Regions from separate parts of the Streptomyces sp. NPDC059850 genome, predicted to be linked through region 2. Evidence: riboswitches for the same ligand, from Rfam matches in the RefSeq annotation. Region 2 holds a riboswitch; each other region holds the start of a gene.

Region 1 (5,366 bases), on a different contig from region 2:
GGCGGGCAGCACATCGCCGAGGGGGAACCGGTGCTGGTGGTGCTCGCCGCCGCCGACCGCGACCCCGAGCGCTTCCCCGGCCCGGACACCCTCGACCTCGCCCGCACCGACAACCAGCACCTCGGCTACGGCCACGGCATCCACTACTGCCTGGGCGCCCCGCTGGCCCGCCTGGAGGCCCAGACCGCCCTCGCCACCCTGCTGCGCCGCATCCCCGACCTCCGGCTCGGGGCGGAACCGGAGGAACTGCGCTGGCGCGGCGGGCTCATCATGCGCGGGCTGCGCACCCTCCCGGTGACCTGGGGAAAGTGACATCAAGTCAGTCGCGTGACCATGGCGTGACCTGGGATACACCGGCTTGTGATGATCGTGTGACGTCGCTATGTTCAACCGACAAACGAGCCCCCACACGAGAGGCGATTCGCATGCTTTCCGGGAACGGACGTCACCGCCGCCCCCGCCAGGCTCCGGCCATCGTCGTCGCGGCGGGGGTGACCGGTGCGAGCATCGCCATCCCGCTCTTCGGAGCGACCGGCGCCCAGGCCGCCCCCGCCTCCACCTGGGACCGGGTCGCCGAGTGCGAGAGCGCCGGGATGTGGAGCGCCAACGAGGGCAACGGCTTCTACGGCGGTCTTCAGTTGACCCTCGACATGTGGAAGAAGTACGGAGGCACGAGCTACGCCCCGCGCCCCGACCTCGCCAGCCGCTCCCAGCAGATATCCGTCGCCGAGTCGATCCTCGGCGACCGGGGCCCCGACGCGTGGCCCAGCTGCGCGCTGAACGCCGGGCTGAGCCACGGCGGCGACGCCCCGGACGTGAACCCGGGCAGTACGGCACCCCCGCCCCGGCAGGACGCCCAGCGCGGCGACTCGGACGGCTCGGGCGACTCGGACGGGCGGGACGGCGACTCGTCCCGTACGACCCCCGACGCGACGGACACGCCCCGCGCGTCGCACACCCCCGGCGCGCCGGACGCGTCCGACGAGCGGGAGCGGCCGGACCGTTCCGCCTCGGCCTCGCCCGACGGGCCGGACGGCGACGCGCCCTCCCCGTCCCCCTCCACCAGCACCGCCGACCCCTCGCCGACCCCCTCCGACACCGAGGGCGGCTCCAAGGGCTCCTCGGGGAAGCACCGGGGCGAACGGGACCGGGATGAGCGGCCGAGCGGACATGCTTCGCGTGGCGGTACGGACCGGGACGAAAACCCCTCGGATGGCGGCTACACAGTGCGTCCGGGTGACAACCTTTCAGCAATCGCCGAAAAGCAGGAGTTGGGCGGCGACTGGCGTCGGCTCTACGCGTCCAACGAAAAGGCCATCGGAACCGACCCGGATCTCATTGTCCCTGGTCAGCGACTTGACCTCACCATCAGGGGTCGGTAGTTCGGGGTGATGTGACCGGTTTGGCTCCGGTGAGACATACCTCTCGTCACATTTTCCGGGGCGTCCGTCCTGTCCGGTCTCTCCGCACCCGCCCCCACCTGCGCCGATGTGGGCAGAGTGACATCGATAACGGCCCTCTTCGCTGCGATAAGGGTGTTTGAACGTTTCCCGGACGTGTGTTTAACGTCTTTCCGCTCGCCACAACGAGCACCGTCGACCGTCACGCCGAGTCCTGCCGGCGGTCGTCCGGTACCGACGCGCCAGCGCCGAAGGCAGGAGCGGGGGACCCAAGGTAAGTGCCGGGAGGCCAGCGGAATCGGCCGAACGGCTAGGGGTGAAGCAGGGTGCGGACCTCCGTACCCAGCCGGGCAACTCACGCCCGAACCCGACAGCTCACCTCGTAGGCGTCGGTGAGGAAACGAACCAACATGTCCAATGCTCAGGGCAAGCACCGCCGTCCCTCCAAGGCCACCCGTATCACCGCGCTCGTCGGCCTCGCCGGAGCCGCTGTGGCCACTCCGCTCATCGGTGCGACGTCCGCCTCTGCCGCCACCAGCTCCCAGTGGGACCAGGTCGCGCAGTGTGAGTCCGGTGGCAACTGGTCGATCAACACCGGCAACGGCTACTACGGTGGCCTGCAGTTCTCCTCCTCCACCTGGGCCGCCTACGGCGGTACCGCCTTCGCTCCGACGGCCGACAAGGCCGGTAAGGCCCAGCAGATCCAGGTCGCCGAGAAGGTCCTCGCCAGCCAGGGCAAGGGCGCCTGGCCGGTCTGCGGCAAGGGCCTGACCTCCGGCGGCGCCCCGGCCGCCCCGGCGCCGTCCGCGCCGCAGCAGAGCCAGTCCGACTCCGCGCAGCCTCAGCAGCAGGCCCCGTCCGCCGAGCCGAAGGCCGCGCCGCGCAGCGCGCCCGAGAAGGCCGCGCGTGACCAGGCCCGCGGCCCGATCAAGAAGGGCGACGGCGAGTACAAGGTCAAGTCCGGTGACACCCTCGGCAAGATCGCCAAGGCCGAGGACGTCAAGGGCGGCTGGAAGAAGCTCTTCGAGCTGAACAAGAACATCGTCCAGAAGGCCGACCTGATCTTCCCCGGCCAGCAGCTCCACCTGAGCTGAACCGCCACACCGTAGACGACGAGCCCCGGCCGGGTGCGCCGCCCCCACGGTGCACCCCGCCGGGGCTTCGGTGCGGTTAGGCTCATGCTGCTACCGAAGACCCATACGAAGGAGATCCTCGTGCCGTCCATCGACGTCGTCGTAGCTCGCGAGATCCTCGACTCGCGAGGCAACCCCACGGTCGAGGTCGAGGTCGGCCTCGACGACGGCAGCACCGGCCGTGCCGCCGTCCCGTCCGGCGCCTCCACCGGCGCCTTCGAGGCCCTCGAACTCCGTGACGGCGACAAGAACCGCTACGGCGGCAAGGGCGTGGAGAAGGCCGTCCTCGCCGTCATCGAGCAGATCGGCCCCGAGCTGGTCGGGTATGACGCCACCGAGCAGCGCCTGATCGACCAGGCGATGTTCGACCTGGACGCCACCCCGGACAAGTCCTCGCTCGGCGCCAACGCCATCCTCGGCGTCTCCCTTGCCGTGGCACACGCCGCCTCCGAGGCGTCCGACCTGCCCCTCTTCCGTTACCTCGGCGGTCCGAACGCGCATCTGCTGCCGGTCCCGATGATGAACATCCTCAACGGCGGCTCGCACGCCGACTCCAATGTGGACATCCAGGAGTTCATGATCGCGCCGGTCGGCGCGGAGTCCTTCTCCGAGGCCCTGCGCTGGGGCGCCGAGGTCTACCACACCCTCAAGGGCGTGCTGAAGGAGCGAGGCCTGTCCACCGGCCTCGGCGACGAGGGCGGCTTCGCGCCGAACCTCGACTCCAACCGGGACGCCCTGGACCTGATCGTCGAGGCCATCAAGAAGGCCGGCTACCAGCCCGGCCAGGACATCGCGCTCGCGCTCGACGTCGCCGCCTCCGAGTTCCACAAGGACGGCGTCTACCAGTTCGAGGGCAAGGCCCGCACCGCGTCCGAGATGACCGCGTACTACGCCGAGCTGGTCGACGCGTACCCGCTGGTCTCCATCGAGGACCCGCTGAACGAGGAGGACTGGGACGGCTGGAAGACGATCACCGACCAGCTCGGTGACAAGGTCCAGCTGGTCGGTGACGACCTGTTCGTCACCAACCCCGAGCGGCTGGCCCGCGGCATCGAGAACGACACCGCGAACGCGCTGCTGGTCAAGGTCAACCAGATCGGCTCGCTGACCGAGACCCTCGACGCCGTCGAGCTGGCCCAGCGCAACGGCTTCAAGTGCATGATGTCGCACCGCTCCGGTGAGACCGAGGACGTCACCATCGCCGACCTGGCCGTCGCCACCAACTGCGGCCAGATCAAGACCGGCGCCCCGGCCCGCTCCGAGCGGGTGGCCAAGTACAACCAGCTCCTGCGCATCGAGGAGATCCTGGACGACGCCGCGGTGTACGCGGGCCGTTCCGCCTTCCCGCGCTTCAAGGGCTGACCCGCTACTCGGCTCCGAGGAGCGGACACGTCTGACGCCGGTCCCCGGCCGCGGTCCCGTACCGTGGCCGGGGACGGCGTTACTCAACGCGAAGTCATCACCGGGGAGGCGACGTGCCGGCGGATCGGTTCTCCACCGCGACCAGACTCAAGGCGCTCGGCGAACACGCCGCCGCCCGGGTCTACCGTGCCCGGATCAAGCGCCGCCGCAGCCGGCTCACCGGCCGGGCCGCCCTCCTCGCGCTGGTCGTCTGCTCCCTGGTGGTCGCGCTGGCCTACCCGATGCGGCAGTACATCTCCCAGCGCTCGGACATCGCCGACCAGCGGCGCCAGGCCCAGCGCGAGCGCGCCGAGGTGGCCAAGCTGAGCGAGCAGAAGGCCCGGCTGCGCGACCCCGCGTACATCGAGCGGCAGGCCCGCGCGCATCTGCACTACCTGATGCCGGGCGAGACCGGCTTCAGCATGGTGGACCCCGGCGCCAGGGCCGAGCGCTCCACCGACCGGGGCGCGGCCGACCGCCCCTGGTACACCAACCTCTGGGACGCCGTGGACACGGCGGACACGCCGAAGGCGGCCGCCGTCGCGGACCGCTGATACGCGCCGCACCGGCGCCGCATACGGCCGCACCCGGTCCGACACCGATCGAAGAGAATTTCCCCTCATGGACACGCCCCCTCCGCAGACGGAGCCCACCGCGCCCACCGACGCGGACATCGCCGCCGTCAAGGAGCAGCTGAACCGCCTCCCGCGGGGCCTGCGCGCCGTCGCGCACCGCTGCCCCTGCGGCAACCCCGATGTCGTCGAGACCGCGCCGCGCCTCGAGGACGGCACGCCGTTCCCCACCACGTACTACCTGACCTGCCCGCGCGCCGCGTCCGCGATCGGCACGCTGGAGGCGGAGGGCGTGATGAAGGAGATGACGGCGCGGCTGGGCGAGGACCCCGAGCTGGCCGCCGCCTACCGCGCCGCCCATGAGGACTACATCGCGCGCCGCGACGCCATCGAGGTGCTGGAGGGCTTCCCGAGCGCGGGCGGCATGCCGGACCGGGTGAAGTGCCTGCACGTCCTGGTCGGCCACTCCCTCGCGGCCGGGCCCGGGGTCAACCCGCTCGGCGACGAGGCGATCGCGCTGCTGCCCGAGTGGTGGCGCAAGGGCCCGTGCGTCGCGCCCTGCGCCCCGGCCACGGAGGAGGAGACCGTATGACCCGCGTCGCGGCCGTGGACTGCGGCACCAACTCGATCCGGCTGCTGGTCGCCGACGCCGACCCGGCCACGGGTGAGCTGACCGAGCTGGACCGCCGGATGAAGATCGTCCGGCTGGGCCAGGGCGTGGACCGCACCGGTCGGCTGGCCCCCGAGGCGCTGGAGCGCACCTTCGCCGCGTGCCGGGAGTACGCGGAGGTCATACGCACGCAGGGCGCCGAGCGCGTCCGTTTCGTCGCCACCTCGGCCTCGCGGGACGCCGAGAACCG
Region 2 (5,366 bases):
GCGCCGGGCCAGCAGCTCCTCGGTCAGCCGGCTGCCGGGCGGACAGGTACCGGAGATGATGTCGTCACGGATCGCCGTACACACCGCATGAGCCGAAATCCGGCGACCGCCCTGGAGCGCGGCCGTATCCCCGTTCACTTCCGGTCCCGCATTGTCGAACCTCCGCCTCAACCCCGCGAAACGCATCCGATTGACGCGCGTTCAGCGACTCTATTCGAAGCTGCCGGGATTTCCGATGGGCGAAGGAAATTCAGGGATATTTTTTGGTCACGGCGGCACAGTTGGCCATAGGGGCGGAGCACGCCGAAGGCCCCGTCCGGAGCGGACGGGGCCTTTCGACAGGAGTGGGCGACGGGTCAGAGGTTGACGCCGTGCGAGCGCAGGTACGACAGCGGGTCCATATCCGAACCGTAGTCCGCGCCGGTGCGGGCCTCGAAGTGCAGGTGCGGGCCGGTGACGTTGCCGGTGGCGCCGGACAGGCCGATCTGCTGGCCGGGGGTGACCTTCTCGCCGACCGAGACGCCGATCGACGAGAGGTGGCCGTACTGGGTGTAGGTGCCGTCGTTCATCTTGATGACGACGTTGTTGCCGTAGGAGCCGCCCCAGCCCGCCTCGACGACCTCGCCCATGCCCACCGACTGCACCTCGGTGCCCGTGGAGGCGCTGAAGTCGATCCCGGTGTGACTGCCGGAGGACCACAGGCCACTGGACGCCTGGTAACCGGTGGAGACGGAGGAGCCGTCGATCGGCGAGACGAACGTGTTGAGGCGCTTGCGCTCGGCCTCACGCGCGGCGCGTTCCTTGGCCTCGCGCTCCGCCTTGGCCTTCTTCGCGGCGGCATCGGCCTTCCGCGCGGCCTCCTGGCGGGCCACGGCCTCGGCCTTCGCCTTGGCTTCGGCGGCCTCTGCGGCGCTCTCCTGGGACAGGGCCTGCGCGTCGATCTGGTCGGAGAGACCGTCGCCCATCACCATCGCCTGCCGGAGACCGGTGTCCTGGGCAGACGCCTCTCCGGTCGCGGCGAGGGCGGGGCCGGCGATCCCGGCGACGACGCCCGAGGCGACCGTGGTGATGCCAGCGATGTTCGCGCCGGTGCGGACGGCGGTCTGGCTGGGACGTCGGTGCTTCCCGGCGGCACGGGTGAACGCCATGGTGTGGCGCACTCCTTTCCTTCCCTCTCGCCTACCGGGTTAGCTGACGGGTTCGGAGCAGGAAGGTCTCCTACGGGCCCCTCCCCCGGCCGGGGAAGGCGTCCGATTCACCCCAGGGACGTTTGGGTCCCCGGCTCCCCTGGCACTCACACCATGGGACTCGGCGATGGCTGTCCGTGCCGCGGGTGCGGCGGTATCCGGCGAACAGCCGCACTGACGCTAGACGGGCCGTGTTTCGATCACCAAACGGTTACGGGTTTTTGTTGTTCTCGCCACAAACCAAACGCCCCGCACATCGGACATATGGGAGGACCCCGGCGTCTTACTCGACGCCAGGGTCCTTGTGGGGGTAGTGCGTTGAGCGGCCTCAGCCGGTGATGACGGTCACCTCTCCGATGCCGAGCGCCTTCACCGGCTCCTCGATCCGGGAGGCGTCACCCACGAGCACGGTCACCAACCGGTCGGCCGGGAAGGCGCTCACGACCGCCGCGGTCGCCTCCACCGTGCCCGCGTCGGCGAGCCGGGCGTACAGCTGCGCCTGGAAGTCGTCCGGCAGGTGCTGCTCGACCTGGTCGGCGAGGGTGCCCGCGACGGCGGCGGCCGTCTCGTACTTGAGCGGGGCGACGCCGACGAGGTTCTGCACGGCGACATCGCGCTCGGCGTCCGTCAGCCCCTCCTCCTTCAGCGTCCGCAGCACCGTCCACAGGTCCTCCAGCGCCGGGCCGGTGACCTCGGTGGCCACCGAACCGCTGATCGCCAGCAGCGAGGCGCCCGCCGAGCCGCCGCCGGCCGGCGAGGGCGGCGTGGAGCGCAGCACCTGGCCGAAGGCGCGCACCCCGTAGGTGTAGCCCTTCTCCTCGCGCAGCACCCGGTCCAGCCGGGAGGTGAGGGTGCCGCCCAGGCAGTAGGTGCCCAGCACCTGGGCGGGCCAGACGCGGTCGTGGCGGTCGGCGCCGATGCGCCCGAGGAGCAGCTGGGTCTGGACGGCGCCGGGCCGGTCGACGATCACCACACGGCCGGTGTCGTCGGCGATGACCGGCGGGACCGACCGCTGCGGGGCGGGGCCGCCGGTCCAGGCGCCCAGGGTGTCGGCGAGCGCCTGGTCGAGGTCGACCCCGGCCAGGTCCCCGACGATGACCGCGGTCGCGGTGGACGGCCGGACGTGCGCCTCGTAGAAGGCCCGCACCGCCGCCGCGTCGATGCCCTCGATGGTCTCCTCGGTGCCCTGGCGCGGCCGGGACATCCGCGACTCGGTCGGGAACAGCTCCTTGGCCAGGGCCATCGAGGCGCGGCGGGCCGGGTTGGCCAGCTCGTGCGGGATCTCGTCGAGCCGGTTGCGCACCAGCCGCTCGATCTCACCGTCGGGGAAGGCGGGGGCGCGCAGGGCGTCGGCGAGCAGGCCGAGCGCCTTGGGCAGCCGGGAGACCGGCACCTCCAGGGAGACCCGGACGCCGGGGTGGTCCGCGTGGGCGTCCAGCGTGGCGCCGCAGCGCTCCAGCTCGGCGGCGAACTCCTCGGCGGTGTGCTTGTCGGTGCCCTCGGACAGGGCGCGCGACATGATCGTGGCGACGCCCTCCAGACCGGCCGGCTCGGTGTCCAGCGGGGCGTCCAGGTTGATCTCCACCGCGACGACCTGCTGGCCGGGGCGGTGGCAGCGCAGCACGGTCAGCCCGTTGGCCAGCTCACCGCGCTCGGGCGCCGGGAAGGCCCACGGCTTGGGGGCGCCCCCCTGCGGCTGCGGGTGGAAGGTCATGGTGGCGGTGACGGCGTCGCTCACTGGGCCGCCTCCCCTTCTGCGTCGATGTCGGCGGCTTCTGCGGCGTCGGCCTGCTCTGCGTCCTCGGCGCCCTGGACGGGCTCGTAGACCAGCACGGCGCGGTTGTCGGGGCGCAGCCGCGCCGCGGCCACGGCCCGCACCTCCTCGGCGGTGATGTCCAGCACCCGCCCCACGGCGGTCAGGGCCAGCTGCGGGTCGCCGAACAGCACGGCGAACCGGCACAGCTCGTCGGCGCGGCCGCCGACGGTGGCCAGCCGGTCCAGCCACTCGCGCTCGATCTGCGCCTGGGCGCGCTCCATCTCCTGCGGGGTCGGGCCCTCCTCGGCGAAGCGGGCCAGCTCCTCGTCGACGGCGGCCTCGATGCCGGGCACCTCGACCCCGCCCGAGGTCTTCACGTCCAGCCAGCCCAGCGACGGCGCGCCCGACAGCCGCAGCAGGCCGAAACCGGCGGCGACGGCCGTACGGTCACGGCGCACCAGGCGGTTGTGCAGCCGGGAGGACTCGCCGCCGCCGAGGACGGTCAGCGCCAGGTCGGCCGCGTCGGCCTCACGGGTGCCGTCGTGCGGCAGCCGGTAGGCGGCCATCAGGGCGCGGGCCGGGACCTCCTCCTCCACGACCTCGCGCAGCTGCCCGCCGATGACCTCGGGGAGCGTGCCGTCGCGGGGCGGCCGCTTGCCCTCGTGGGAGGGGATGGTGCCGAAGTACTTCTCGATCCAGGCGAGCGTCTGCTCGGGGTCGATGTCGCCGACGATGGACAGCACCGCGTTGTTCGGCGCGTAGTACGTGCGGAAGAACTCCCGGGCGTCCTCCAGGGAGGCGGCGTCCAGGTCGGCCATCGAGCCGATCGGGGTGTGGTGGTACGGGTGGCCCTCGGGGTAGGCCATGCCGACGAGCTTCTCGAAGGCCGTGCCGTACGGCACGTTGTCGTACCGCTGGCGGCGCTCGTTCTTGACGACGTCCCGCTGGTTCTCCAGGCTCTCCTCGTCCAGCGCGGTCAGGAGGGACCCCATCCGGTCCGCCTCCAGCCACAGCGCCAGCTCGACCTGGTGGGCGGGCATCGTCTCGAAGTAGTTGGTGCGCTCGAAGCTGGTCGTGCCGTTGAGCGAGCCGCCGGCCCCCTGGACCAGCTCGAAGTGGCCGTTCCCCGTCACCTGGGCCGAGCCCTGGAACATCAGGTGCTCGAAGAGGTGGGCGAGGCCGGTACGCCCCTTGACTTCATGGCGTGAACCGACGTCGTACCAGAGGCAGAGCGCGGCGACCGGGGTCAGGTGATCCTCGGAGAGCACCACCCGCAGGCCGTTGGCCAGACGGTGCTCGGTCGCTTTCAGGCCGCCGGAGCCGGCCTGTTGCGTGGCCGTGTGACCCATGGGCATGTACGTCCCTTCGATCGCGTGATGGAGCGCGTGCGAACCGCTGTGATGAGCGCTTCTGTCACTGTATGCAACCGCACGGACATCTGGCGAAGTTCCCGTCACGCAAAGGTCCGGCCAAGGTCCCCTGGGGGCTCCCGGGGACGGACCGGCACGGCCGCCGAGGGGTGCTCACGGAGCCTCCGGGGGATGGCCCGTTCCACAGTTGTCGGCGGACGGGGCCACAATGGTCCGCGTCAGATCCCGCTCTGCCGTTGAAGGAGCCGCAAGCGCGATGGCCCGCCGCAGCACGAAGAGTCCGCCGCCGGACGACTTCGAGGAGCGCATCCTCGACATCGACGTCGTCGACGAGATGCAGGGCTCCTATCTCGAGTACGCCTACTCGGTCATCTATTCGCGCGCGCTGCCCGACGCCCGCGACGGGCTCAAGCCCGTGCACCGCCGCATCCTGTACCAGATGAACGAGATGGGGCTGCGCCCCGAGCGCGGCTTCGTCAAGTGCGCCCGCGTCGTCGGCGAGGTGATGGGTAAGCTCCACCCGCACGGCGACGCGTCGATCTACGACGCGCTGGTGCGCATGGCGCAGCCGTTCTCGATGCGCCTGCCGATGGTCGACGGCCACGGCAACTTCGGCTCGCTGGGCAATGACGACCCGCCCGCCGCGATGCGTTACACCGAGTGCCGGATGGCCTCGGCGACCTCGCTGATGACCGAGTCCATCGACGAGGACACGGTCGACTTCTCGCCGAACTACGACGGCAGCGAGCAGGAGCCCGTCACCCTGCCCGCCGCCTATCCGAACCTGCTGGTCAACGGCACGTCCGGAATCGCCGTCGGCATGGCGACCAATATGCCGCCGCACAACCTGGGCGAGGTGGTCGCCGCCGCCCGCCATCTGATCAGGCACCCGAATGCCGACCTCGACACGCTGATGCGTCATGTGCCGGGCCCCGACCTGCCGACCGGCGGTCAGATCGTCGGGCTCGCCGGTGTCCGGGACGCCTACGAGACGGGGCGCGGCACCTTCAAGATCCGCGCCACGGTGGCCGTGGAGGACGTGACGCCCCGCCG
Region 3 (5,366 bases), on a different contig from region 2:
CTGGACGGGTTACCGCTGTGGCTGCCGGAGCAGATGCTCCAGGCCGCCGAGCCCCCGGGAGCCCAGCGCGCGTACGTGGCCGACAACTCGGCCGACCACGCCCGCCGCGTCCTCCGCCGCGCCGAGAACCCCGACCGGCCGGGGGAGGAGACCGAGCGGCTGCTGATGACCGCCTTCGCCCATGACATCGCCCTCGCCCCCAAGCCGCGCCGCCGCTCCGGCGGCCCCGACGCCACCTGGTGCCGCTTCTACGAGCACGCCTTCCTGCTCGCGGGCGGGGACGAGATCGTGCTGTGGGAGCTGGAGCACAACCTGACCCGGGACGGGCGGCTGGTGTGCGAGGTCTACCTCGACGAGGTGTCGGCGGAGCTGGCGGCCGACCGCCACGCCCGCGCCCTCGGCGTCGACCTCTGAGGTGCTGATTTCCGAATAGTCCGACAGTGGGCCCATCGGGTGAAGTGTGTGCGCGCCTCCCCGATGTCGCGGATGTTCTTCCGTTCAATCGGAACGTGTGGTTTTCCGCGGATTCGGCTTTTCTGGAGGAAATCAAGTGAACATCGGAAAGAAGGTTGCTGTCCTGGCCGCAACGGCAGGCGCCCTGGTGCTGGGGAGCGCGGGCGGGGCGTCCGCTCACGGTGGTTACGGGGGCTTCGACCCCTTCGGGACGATCCAGACCAACGCGTGCGACACGGCGGTCGGCACCATCGTCGAGGGCGCCGTGACCGCCCCGTCGGGCGACATCAACATCGCCTCCAACTGCATCAACTTCACCAGCGGCACTGCGGCCGTCCAGAGCAACGAGTGTGACACCGCCGTCGGTACGATCGTCGGCGCCGCCGCGCTCGCCCCGACGGGTGACACCACCATCGGCAGCAACTGCACCAACATCGCTACCGGCACCCCCTGAACCGACGAGACCCACGCCGACGGCCCCGGCCTCGGCTGACGGGCCCTGGCGCACGCCACGGCTCACCCCGCGGCCCCGGATGCCTGCCATCCGGGGCCGCGGGGCGTTCGTACGCACCCACATGGCCGCCACCGGCTCGCGCCGCGCCCCGGCACCCGGAAGCCTGATGACGGGGTCACGAACCAGGGAAAGCGAGACAGGCCGGTGGTGCGGGTGCGAGGGAGCAGGGCGCGTCCGGGCGCCCGTACGCCCGCCGCTCCCGACTCCTCCGGCGCGGCCGCCGGTCTCATCACGGCCGAGGAGGCCGTCCAGGCCTCGCCGGGGCGCCGGCTGGCCCCGTGGACCCCCGCCCTCCTCCTGCTCGGCGGCGTCGCCTTCGACCTCGCCGCCCCGGCCCCGTACACCGCCTCCCCCTTCTTCGCCGCGGCCCCGCTGGTCGCCGCCTCCCTCTTCCCGCTGCGGCAGACCATCATCACGACGGTCCTCGCCCTCACCGCCGTCTGTCTGCTCGCGGAGCTGCACGGCGTACGGGACCCGACCCAGGCTGCGACCGAGATCGCCACGGTGGCCACCGTCGCCCTGCTCGCGCTCGTGATCAACCGCGTCGTACGCCGAGGCGACCGGCGGCTGGCCTCGGCGCGCGGCATCGCGGAGGCGGCGCAGCGGGCCGTGCTGCCCGTACCGCCCGCCCGTATCGCCGGTCTTGACATCGCGGCGCGCTATGTGGCGGCCGAGCGGTACGCGGCGATCGGCGGCGACCTGTACGCGGTGCAGGACACCCCGCACGGCGTGCGGCTGATCGTCGGGGACGTCCGGGGCAAGGGGCTGCAGGCGGTGGAGGTCGTCGCGGTCCTCATCGGCGCGTTCCGGGAGGCGGCGGAGCAGGAGTCGACGCTGGAGGGGCTGGCGGGGCGGCTGGAGCGGGCGCTGCGGCGCGAGGGTGCCCGGCGGGCCGAGCTGGAGGCGTTCGAGGGGTTCACCACCGCCGTACTCGGCGAGATCCCGCGCGGCGACTCCACCCTCCGCCTCATCAACCGAGGCCACCCCCCGCCGCTGCTGCTGCCCGGCGACGGCGAGGTGCGCCCCCTGGAGCCGGAGACGCCCGCGCTGCCCCTGGGGATGGGCGAACTCGGCGCGTGGCCCGACCGGGTGACGGAGCTGCGGTTCCCGGAGGACGCCACGCTGCTGCTGTTCACGGACGGGGTGACCGAGGCCCGCGACCGGCACGGCACCTTCTACGTCCCCGAGGAGCGGCTGCGCGGCCGCCGCTTCACCGGACCGGGCGGGCTGCTCGACGCGCTGGTGGAGGACGTAGCGCTGCACTCGGGCGGGGAGAGTTCGGACGACATGGCACTGCTCGCGGTGCGGCGCCCGCCCGGTACGAACGGAACGACGCCGAACGGAACGACACCCCCCGCTCCGGACACGGACCGTAGCCAACCGTGACGGGCACGGATAACGATTGACACACGATCAGCCCGCCGGAGGTTTTTACCATCCCTTTTCAAGTGAGGCGAAACGCCCCCATCTGTCCTTCCTTGGTTACTAAGTTCATGCCAAAGCTACGCGGATTCTTCAGAAGAGCTTGGAATCATGTCGCGCTCTCTATTAACGTTCGATAACGCAGCGCGGTCGACACAGCCGTCGCAAGGGCGGCACCGTGCGCCGTCGCCGAATCCCGTATGTACCAAGGGAACCGGGGAACCACCACCTTGGGGTGAATCGGGTCGAACCTGACCCGTAGGAGACCTTCCTGCTCCGAACCCGTCAGCTAACCCGGTAGGCGAGAGGGAAGGAAAGGAGTGCGCCCCGGTGGCGTCCAACAGGTCCGTACTGGACGAAGCTCCGTACCGCTCGTCCGGTACCGGTATCGGCACCGCGACCGCGTACGGAGTCGGCTTCGACGCCGGAGCCGGCGCCCGCCCCGCGGTCGGACTCGGTGCCGAACCAGATGAGCCGTCCGCCGCTTCCGTCGGCAAGGAAGCCGTCTGGGACGAGTGGAACCCCACCGAGGAGTCCATCGCTCCGCTGCGCGGCAGGCACCGCGTCGTCAAGCAGCGCGGCGGGACCATGGCCCGCAGCAGTGCCGTCCTCGGCGTCGGCGTCATCGCGGCGGTCGGCGCGGGCGGCATGGCGACCGCCAAGGACCGTCCGGCCGCACCCATCTCCATGCCGGACCTCGCCCACGTCGCCGACGAGGTCAAGGCCCAGCTCCCCGCCGCCAAGGACCTGCCCGGCATCGGCTCCCTGATGGCCGACGACCAGGACTCCGCCCAGCCCGCCGCGGCCACCCTCGCCACGAGCGGTGCCGACTCGGGCGAGGCGCTGCGCACCCGCATCCTCCAGCAGGCCGAGAGCCAGCAGACCGCGGCGGACGACGACCGGCGCGAGGCCGCGGCGCGGGCCGCCGCGAAGGCCGCCGCCGGCGACGCCGCGAAGGCCGCGGCCAAGGCCCGCGACCTGGCGGACCAGAAGAAGGCCGAGGCCGCCGCCAAGAAGAAGGCCGCCGAGGCCGCCAAGGCGAAGGAAGCGGCCGAGAAGAAGGCCGCCGAGGCCAAGGCCGCCGACACCCCCGCCAAGACCTCCACCTCCACCTCCGCCGGGTTCACCCTCCCCGTTGCCTCGTACACCCTGACCGCGGGCTTCGGCCAGGCCGGCGACATCTGGTCCGCCGACCACACCGGCCAGGACTTCGCCGCCCCGACCGGCACCCCGGTCAAGGCGGTGGGCGGCGGCACGATCACCCAGGCGGGCTGGGCCGGTTCGTACGGCTACCGCATCGTGCTCAAGCTCGATGACGGCACCGAGATCTGGTACTGCCACCTGTCGTCCATGGTCGTCACCTCGGGCAAGGTGTCCTCGGGCGAGACCATCGGCCGCGTCGGCGCCACCGGCAACGTCACCGGCCCCCACCTCCACCTGGAGGTGCGACCGGGCGGCGGCTCCCCGATCGCCCCGCTGACCTGGCTGCGCGACCACGGGCTGAACCCGTGACCCCCTGATCCGGCCGTCGCCGTTCCGACGGCCCCTCGTTCCGGCGGCTCTGGCGCTCTCTCCCCCCTTGACGCCAGGGCCGCCGGTTCGCTTTGTCCCCCGCCACCGGAATAGACGGGTCCGCCGGAGACGTTGTCTATACGTATGACTGAGACCCGCGAGAACACCCGTAAGACCATCGGCAGCCTGTCCGTCTTCCCGCTCTCCCTGGGCGGCAATGTCTTCGGCTGGACGGCCGACGAGGCCGAGTCCTTCGAGGTGCTCGACGCGTACGCGGCGGCGGGTGGCAACTTCGTCGACACCGCCGACGTCTACTCCGCGTGGGCGCCCGGCAACAAGGGCGGCGAGTCCGAGACCGTCCTCGGCAAGTGGTTCGCCTCCCGTGGCAACCGCGACGACATCGTCCTCGCCACCAAGGTCGGCGCCGGCACCCCGGAGCCCCGCGGACTCTCCTCCTCCGCCATCAAGTCCGGCCTGGACGAGTCCCTCCAGCGCCTGGGCACGGATTACGTCGACCTCTACTACACCCACTTCGACGACACGTCGGTGCAGGTGGACGAGATCATCTCCACCCTCGACGAGCTGGTGAAGGCGGGTAAGATCCGCGAGATCGCCGCCTCCAACATCTCCGCCGAGCGCCTGGACGCCTCCCTCGACTTCTCCGCCCGGGAGAACCTGGCCCGCTACGTCGCCCTCCAGCCCCACTACAACCTGGTCTCGCGCGACACCTTCGAGGGCGACCTGGCCGACGTCGCCGCCCGCCACGGCCTGGCGACGCTCCCGTACTACTCCCTCGCGTCCGGCTTCCTCACCGGCAAGTACCGCCCCGGCGCCACGGTCGACAGCGCCCGCTCCACGGGCGCCGCCCAGCACCTGGAGACCGAGCGCGGCCAGAAGGTCCTCGCCGCCCTCGACGACGTGGCCGCCAACCACAACGCCGACCACGCCACCGTCGCCCTGGCCTGGCTCACCGCCCAGCCGACCGTGGTCGCCCCCGTCGCCAGCGCCCGCGTCCCGGCCCAACTCCCGGCCCTCCTGGCCTCGGTAGACCTCCACCTCACGGACCCGGAACTGAACCTCCTGACGTCCGCCTCGGACTGACCCCACGGCGCCGGGACGGCGACGCCCCGCAACGCCGTCCTGGCCGCTCGGGCCGTCACTCCGTGGCGGTCACGGTCGTTCACGTGTGCGCTGGGAGCCCCGGGGCGACATGCACGACGCGTTTCTCCAACTCGCTCAGTGCATGATCCTCGCCCGGAGACTCCCAGCGTTTTACTTCTTAAGCCGCCTCAGTCGTCTCGGTGGTGTTGAAGCAGCTGACACTGATGATGACGGTGTTGTTGGCGACCGGGGAGTCGTCCCCGACGTTCCCGGTGGTGACGTCACCGTTGGTGAAGCTGATGTCGCCGGTGGTGACGCTGCACGACTGGACGTTCGCGGGGGGAGGCGCCTCGTGGTCCGTGCC
Region 4 (5,366 bases), on a different contig from region 2:
CCGGGGGCGAGTTCGCCGCGCGAGATGCGACGGCCGGTGTTGATCTGGGTGTAGGTGGTACGCGGCAGGGCCACCCCGGCGGCGTGCCAGGCGGCCTGGGTGAGCCCCGAGCAGTCGTAGCCGTGCGGCCCGGTCGCGCCCCAGACGTACGGCTTGCCGATCGCCCCGTACGCGAAGGAGATGGCGCGGGCCGCCCGGCCGCCCGTCCGGGCGGGGACGCTGTGCCGGGGCGCTGACGCGGTACGGGCGTCGTCCTGGGCGGCGGCGTCGCGCAGGCGGTCGCGCTGTTCGCGGGTCAGCTTGGCCAGCAGCGCGTCGGCGGCGGCCAGCTTCTCCTGGACCGTGTGCTTGTGGCGGGACGCGGCAGCCTGCGCGGTGCGCAGCGTACGGAGGCGGCCGGTCGCCTCGTCCCGGACCCGGCGCAGCGACCGCTCCTCGCGGGTGATGCGCGCGATCGTCGCCGCCTGGCGGTCGCCCGCGCGGTCGGCGAGCGAGGCGCGCTGGAGGTACTGGCCGGGGGAGGAGGAGAGGGCCAGCTGAAGGGCGGGGGCGACGGTGCCGGAGCGGTACTGGGCGGTGGCGAAGGCGCCGAGGGCGTTACGTGCCGTGTTGAGGCGGGCGGTGCGGCGGCCCGCCTCGTCGCGTAACCGGTGGAGCGACCGCCGTGCCTTGTCGGTCGCGGCCCGGGCGCCGTCGTACTTCTCGGTGGCCTCCTCCGCCTCCCGCTGGTACGCGTCGACCTTCGCCTTCACCTGGGCGGACGTCAGCCGGGGCTCGGCGTGCCCGACGCCCGGGAGGACGGTCGCGGAGGCGGCGCCCGCGAGGGCGAGGGTCGCGGCGGTCCGGATGGTGGTGGTCCGGAGGGCGGTTCCGGTGAGCGACGTGCGGTGCCGCTGCTTCGGCTTCGTGGGGGGCTGCGGCGCCACTGCGGCGACTCACCTTTCGTACGGGATCGTGCTTCTTGTGAGGGGAAGGTAGGCCGGTCGGCGGCGCGGCGCGCTGGGATGAACGGAGGTGGACGGATTCGTCCCCCGGTGGCGTCTGCTGATCACGAGGACGGCGTGGGGTGGGCGGGATCGGGGCGGCTGTGACCGATGTGCCGATCAGGGTGCACCCGGGTGACTGGCGGTGATATGCGCGGCGCTAGTCTCCGGTGCCATGGACGTAGTCATCAATGTGTTCGTCGGCCTGCACATCGTCGGCATCGCCGCGCTGCTGGGCGGCTTCCTCTCCCAGCTGACGGCGGTACGCGGGGGCGGCGCGCGGATGACGCCGGGGATGCTGCACGGCGCCCTGACCATGCTGGTCACGGGCGCCGCGCTGGTCGGGCTGAACCAGGCGGACGATCAGACCGTGAACACGGTCAAGATCGGCGTGAAGCTGGCGCTGCTGGTCGTGATCCTGGGGCTGGTGTACGTGAAGCGGGACGAGGAGAAGGTGGAGCCCGCGGTGTTCGGCGCGGTCGGCGCGCTGACGACGGTGAACATCTTCATCGCCGTGCTCTGGACCTGACCCCACCCACCCTCTCCTGACAGCCCATCAGTTTGTCTCACGCCGCCGCGCCCCCGACCAGGGGGCGCGAAGGGGCGGAATGGGGGAAATCGCACCTGTAAGCGCAACCCGACGCACCCTTCGCCTGTCTTACCCGTCAAGGGCAAGCCCGGAGGGAGCGCGCAATGGGGGCAGAGGGAAGATTCGCGGCATGGCGCCGCCGTACGGCGGTCGCGTTGGGCATGGCGGGCATGGTGGTGCCGCTGACCGTCGCACTCGGTGCGGCACCGGCGCAGGCGGCGACGGCGTGTACGGCGAGCACGGGTCCGTATCAGAAGCAGGTGGAGAAGTTCCTCGGTCGTCCCGTCGACGGTCGGCAGTCCTCGGGGGACTGCCGCGCGACGCGGACGTTCCAGATCAACCACGGCATCAGCCCGACCATCGGCTACGCGGGCCCCGTCACCTGGGGTGTCATGAAGCTGATCAACGCGCAGAACGCGGCGGGGCGTAACCCCAACGCGGCGCGCAAGTGCCCCACCAACAAGGGCCGCGTCGCCTGCGTCGACCTCACCCGCCAGCTCAGCTGGGTGCAGGACGGCTCACGGCTGGTGTTCGGGCCGGTGCCGGTGCGCACCGGGCGGGACAAGTACGAGACCCGCACCGGGCTGAAGAAGATCTACTGGCGGAACAAGAACCACTGGTCGACGATTTACGACGTGGCCATGCCGTACAGCCAGTTCTTCGACGGCGGTCAGGCCTTCCACTCCATCGCGGGCAGCGTCTGGTCCCCGCCCGGCTCCCACGGCTGCGTCAACATGCGCTCCGGCGACGCCAAGAAGTACTGGAGCCTGTTGCGGAACGGTGACGACGTGTACGTGTACGGCCGCAAGCCGGGCACGTGACCCAGGGAGTGCAGCGCGGCTGCCCGGGCACGTGGTCGGGCAGCCGCACCGCTCACTACGGCGTGGGGCCTATGCGGGCCGGACGCTCCCGTAGATCGGCATCTCGGTGATCGGCGCCTTCTTCACCACGTCGCCCGGCTTCGGGGCGTGGATCATCATCCCGTCGCCGATGTAGAGCCCGACGTGGCTGATGTCGTCGTAGAAGAAGACGAGATCACCGGGGATGAGTTCAGAGGTCGAGACGCGCGTACCGGCCTTCACCTGGTCCCACGTGGTGCGCGGCAGCGAGACACCGGCGGCCTTCCAGGCGGCCTGGGTGAGCCCTGAGCAGTCGTAGGAGTTGGGCCCGGTGGCGCCCCAGACGTACGGCTTGCCGAGCTGCGACTCCGCGAAGTCGATCGCCTTGGCGGCCTTGGTGCCGGTGGTGGTGCTTCCGGAACCGGTGCTGCTGCCGGAACCGGTGCTGCTTCCGGAACCGGAAGAGGAAGCGCCGCTCGACGGCTGCTCCTGCTCCTGCCGCTGCTTCTCCTTGGCCGCCGCCTCCCGCTGCTTCTCGGCCAGCTCGGCCGCCTTGCGCCGCGCCTCCTCGTCCTTCTTCTTCTCGATCGCCGCCAGCCGCGCCTTCTCCTTGGCGGTCAGGTTGGCCAGCAGCTGCCGGGCCTGCGTGAGCTTGTCCTGGACGGACTTCTTCTTGGTCTTCAGCTCGCGCTGGGTCTCGGTCAGCGACGCCAGGCTCTGCGCGGCCTCGCGGCGCTCCTTGGCGGCCTTCGCCGCCTGCGTCTGGAAGTCGTCGACGGCCCGCTTCTGCGAACCGGCCATCCGGCTCATCAGATGGGACTGGTCGAAGAGGTCCTGCGGGTCGTTGGAGAACAGCAGACTCGCGGCGCTCGACGTCATGCCGCCGTCGCGGTACTGGGCCGCGGCGTACGTGCCGAGCGTGCGGCGGGCCTCGTTGAGCTTCTCCGTGTTCTCGGCGACCTTGTCCAGCAGCCGGTTGACCTTGGTGGCCTGCTGCTCGGAGCGCTCCTTGGCGGAGTTGTAGTGCTGGGTGGCGGTTTCCGCCTGGTGGTAGAGCGAGTCCACCTTCTCCTTGACCGCCTCGATCGACTGCGTGGTGCCGGGCTTCGGGTCGCCCGGGGCGGCGTTCGCGGTCTGGGACAGGAGGGTGACGGAGGCGAGGGCGGCGGTGGTGAATCCGACGGCCGTGCGGCGCCCGGTGGACGAGGCGTAGGTGGGTATTCGGGTCCGCGGCTTGCGGTGCGACGCCAAGGGAGGCGCTCCTTCCGTGGACCGCCTACCGGGTTAGCTGTCGGGTTCGGGCGGTACGGAAGGTTGCCCTACGGCCGTGCGCGGGCGGGACGGTCACGTCGTACATGCCGTACGTACGTGTCGTACCGCGCAGCTCGGGCCGATTCACCCCGGTGTTGCGTTGTGGGTCCCCGGCTCCGGGCGCTTGCGGCGTGGCCGGACTCGGCGGAGGCGGCCCGTGCCGACGCGGTTCGCCGACGGGTGTACGGACTGCCTGAGGGAGGACCGTAGCCAACTCGTGGGGCTCCTGTGAAGGCTGGTGGCCGATATGCCCGGAACCGTTTCGTGACATCCATATGCGGTCCATGCGTAGGCTGTCAGTGCGGCCGCCTAGACTCGGTGAGCGATGAGCAGCCTCTTTGACGACAGCTTCCTGGCGAATCTCGGGCCTCCGGACGAGGAGCCCCCGCCGCCCGAGGATTCCGCACACCCGGGCCCGGCCGGTGGTTCCGCTGATGCAGGCGACTCCGGCGGCGAAGAGGTGCCGCACCACCTCTTCACGGGCGCGTTCGACGCGCCGGTGCCGAGCGGCGCCCCCAGAGAGGCGTACTACCGGGATGGCGCGCCGCGCCCCGCCATCGACCCGGCGGCGCTCCTGGAGGGGCTGAACGAGCAGCAGCGGGCCGCCGTGGAGCACACCGGCTCGCCGCTGCTGATCGTCGCGGGGGCCGGGTCCGGCAAGACCCGGGTGCTCACCCACCGCATCGCGTATCTGCTCGGCACCCGCCATGTGCACCCCGGTCAGATCCTCGCCATCACCTTCACCAACAAGGCGGCGGGCGAGATGAAGGAGCGGGTCGAGGAGCTGGTCGGCCCGCGCGCGAACGCCATGTGGGTGATGACGTTCCACAGCGCGTGCGTGCGCATCCTGCGCCGCGAGTCGAAGAAGCTGGGCTTCACCTCATCGTTCTCGATCTACGACGCCGCCGACTCGAAGCGGCTGATGGCGCTGGTGTGCCGGGATCTCGACCTCGACCCGAAGAAGTTCCCGCCGAAGTCGTTCAGTGCCAAGATCTCCAACCTGAAGAACGAGCTGATCGACGAGGAGACCTTCGCCGGGCAAGCGGCGGACGGCTTCGAGAAGACGCTCGCCGAGGCGTACGCGATGTACCAGTCGCGGCTGCGCGAGGCCAACGCCCTCGACTTCGACGACATCATCATGACCACGGTCAACCTGCTCCAGGCGTTCCCGGATGTCTCGGAGCACTACCGCCGCCGCTTCCGGCACGTCATGGTCGACGAGTACCAGGACACCAACCACGCTCAGTACACGCTGGTGCGCGAGCTGGTCGGCACGGACACCGAAGAGGTGGCGGCCGGGGAGCTGTGCGTCGTGGGCGACGCCGACCAGTCGATCTACGCGTTCCGGGGCGCCACGATCCGTAACATCCTCCAGTTCGAGGAGGACTACCCCAACGCGCGGACGATCCTGCTGGAGCAGAACTACCGCTCCACCCAGACCATCCTGAGCGCGGCCAACGCCGTCATCGAGCGCAACGAGAACCGCCGCCCGAAGAACCTGTGGACCGAGGCGGGCACCGGCGCCACCATCACCGGCTACGTCGCCGACACCGAGCACGACGAGGCCCAGTTCGTCGCCGACGAGATCGACCGGCTGACAGACGCGGGGGACGCCCGCGCCGGAGACGTCGCGGTCTTCTACCG

What was found. Region 2 has a riboswitch for cyclic di-AMP ahead of ACFV9T_RS17345 (M23 family metallopeptidase). Riboswitches for the same ligand answer to the same signal wherever they lie in the genome.
Region 1: another riboswitch for cyclic di-AMP. It lies ahead of ACFV9T_RS36895 (transglycosylase family protein); the one in region 2 lies ahead of ACFV9T_RS17345 (M23 family metallopeptidase).
Region 3: another riboswitch for cyclic di-AMP. It lies ahead of ACFV9T_RS38000 (M23 family metallopeptidase); the one in region 2 lies ahead of ACFV9T_RS17345 (M23 family metallopeptidase).
Region 4: another riboswitch for cyclic di-AMP. It lies ahead of ACFV9T_RS11960 (NlpC/P60 family protein); the one in region 2 lies ahead of ACFV9T_RS17345 (M23 family metallopeptidase).

The regions. Positions count from the first base shown of each region.
Region 1 covers NZ_JBHWJI010000068.1:31,441-36,806, forward strand. Annotated here, with positions in the region: gene ACFV9T_RS36885 (cytochrome P450) at 1-312, shown strand, start outside; gene ACFV9T_RS36890 (transglycosylase family protein) at 426-1,382, shown strand; cyclic di-AMP (ydaO/yuaA leader) riboswitch at 1,637-1,804, shown strand; gene ACFV9T_RS36895 (transglycosylase family protein) at 1,811-2,494, shown strand; gene eno (phosphopyruvate hydratase) at 2,615-3,895, shown strand; gene ACFV9T_RS36905 (septum formation initiator family protein) at 4,009-4,488, shown strand; gene ACFV9T_RS36910 (DUF501 domain-containing protein) at 4,556-5,098, shown strand; gene ACFV9T_RS36915 (exopolyphosphatase) at 5,095-5,366, shown strand, end outside.
Region 2 covers NZ_JBHWJI010000018.1:73,423-78,788, forward strand. Annotated here, with positions in the region: gene ACFV9T_RS17340 (GntR family transcriptional regulator) at 1-84, opposite strand, end outside; gene ACFV9T_RS17345 (M23 family metallopeptidase) at 357-1,148, opposite strand; cyclic di-AMP (ydaO/yuaA leader) riboswitch at 1,162-1,324, opposite strand; gene ACFV9T_RS17350 (M16 family metallopeptidase) at 1,516-2,901, opposite strand; gene ACFV9T_RS17355 (M16 family metallopeptidase) at 2,922-4,298, opposite strand; gene ACFV9T_RS17360 (DNA topoisomerase (ATP-hydrolyzing) subunit A) at 4,570-5,366, shown strand, end outside.
Region 3 covers NZ_JBHWJI010000075.1:2,639-8,004, forward strand. Annotated here, with positions in the region: gene ACFV9T_RS37985 (DUF6227 family protein) at 1-414, shown strand, start outside; gene ACFV9T_RS37990 (hypothetical protein) at 551-907, shown strand; gene ACFV9T_RS37995 (PP2C family protein-serine/threonine phosphatase) at 1,121-2,353, shown strand; cyclic di-AMP (ydaO/yuaA leader) riboswitch at 2,567-2,708, shown strand; gene ACFV9T_RS38000 (M23 family metallopeptidase) at 2,720-3,901, shown strand; gene ACFV9T_RS38005 (aldo/keto reductase) at 4,046-5,002, shown strand; gene ACFV9T_RS38010 (hypothetical protein) at 5,181-5,366, opposite strand, start outside.
Region 4 covers NZ_JBHWJI010000011.1:144,571-149,936, reverse strand. Annotated here, with positions in the region: gene ACFV9T_RS11975 (NlpC/P60 family protein) at 1-926, opposite strand, end outside; gene ACFV9T_RS11970 (hypothetical protein) at 1,159-1,512, shown strand; gene ACFV9T_RS11965 (L,D-transpeptidase family protein) at 1,743-2,393, shown strand; gene ACFV9T_RS11960 (NlpC/P60 family protein) at 2,463-3,662, opposite strand; cyclic di-AMP (ydaO/yuaA leader) riboswitch at 3,669-3,864, opposite strand; gene pcrA (DNA helicase PcrA) at 4,048-5,366, shown strand, end outside.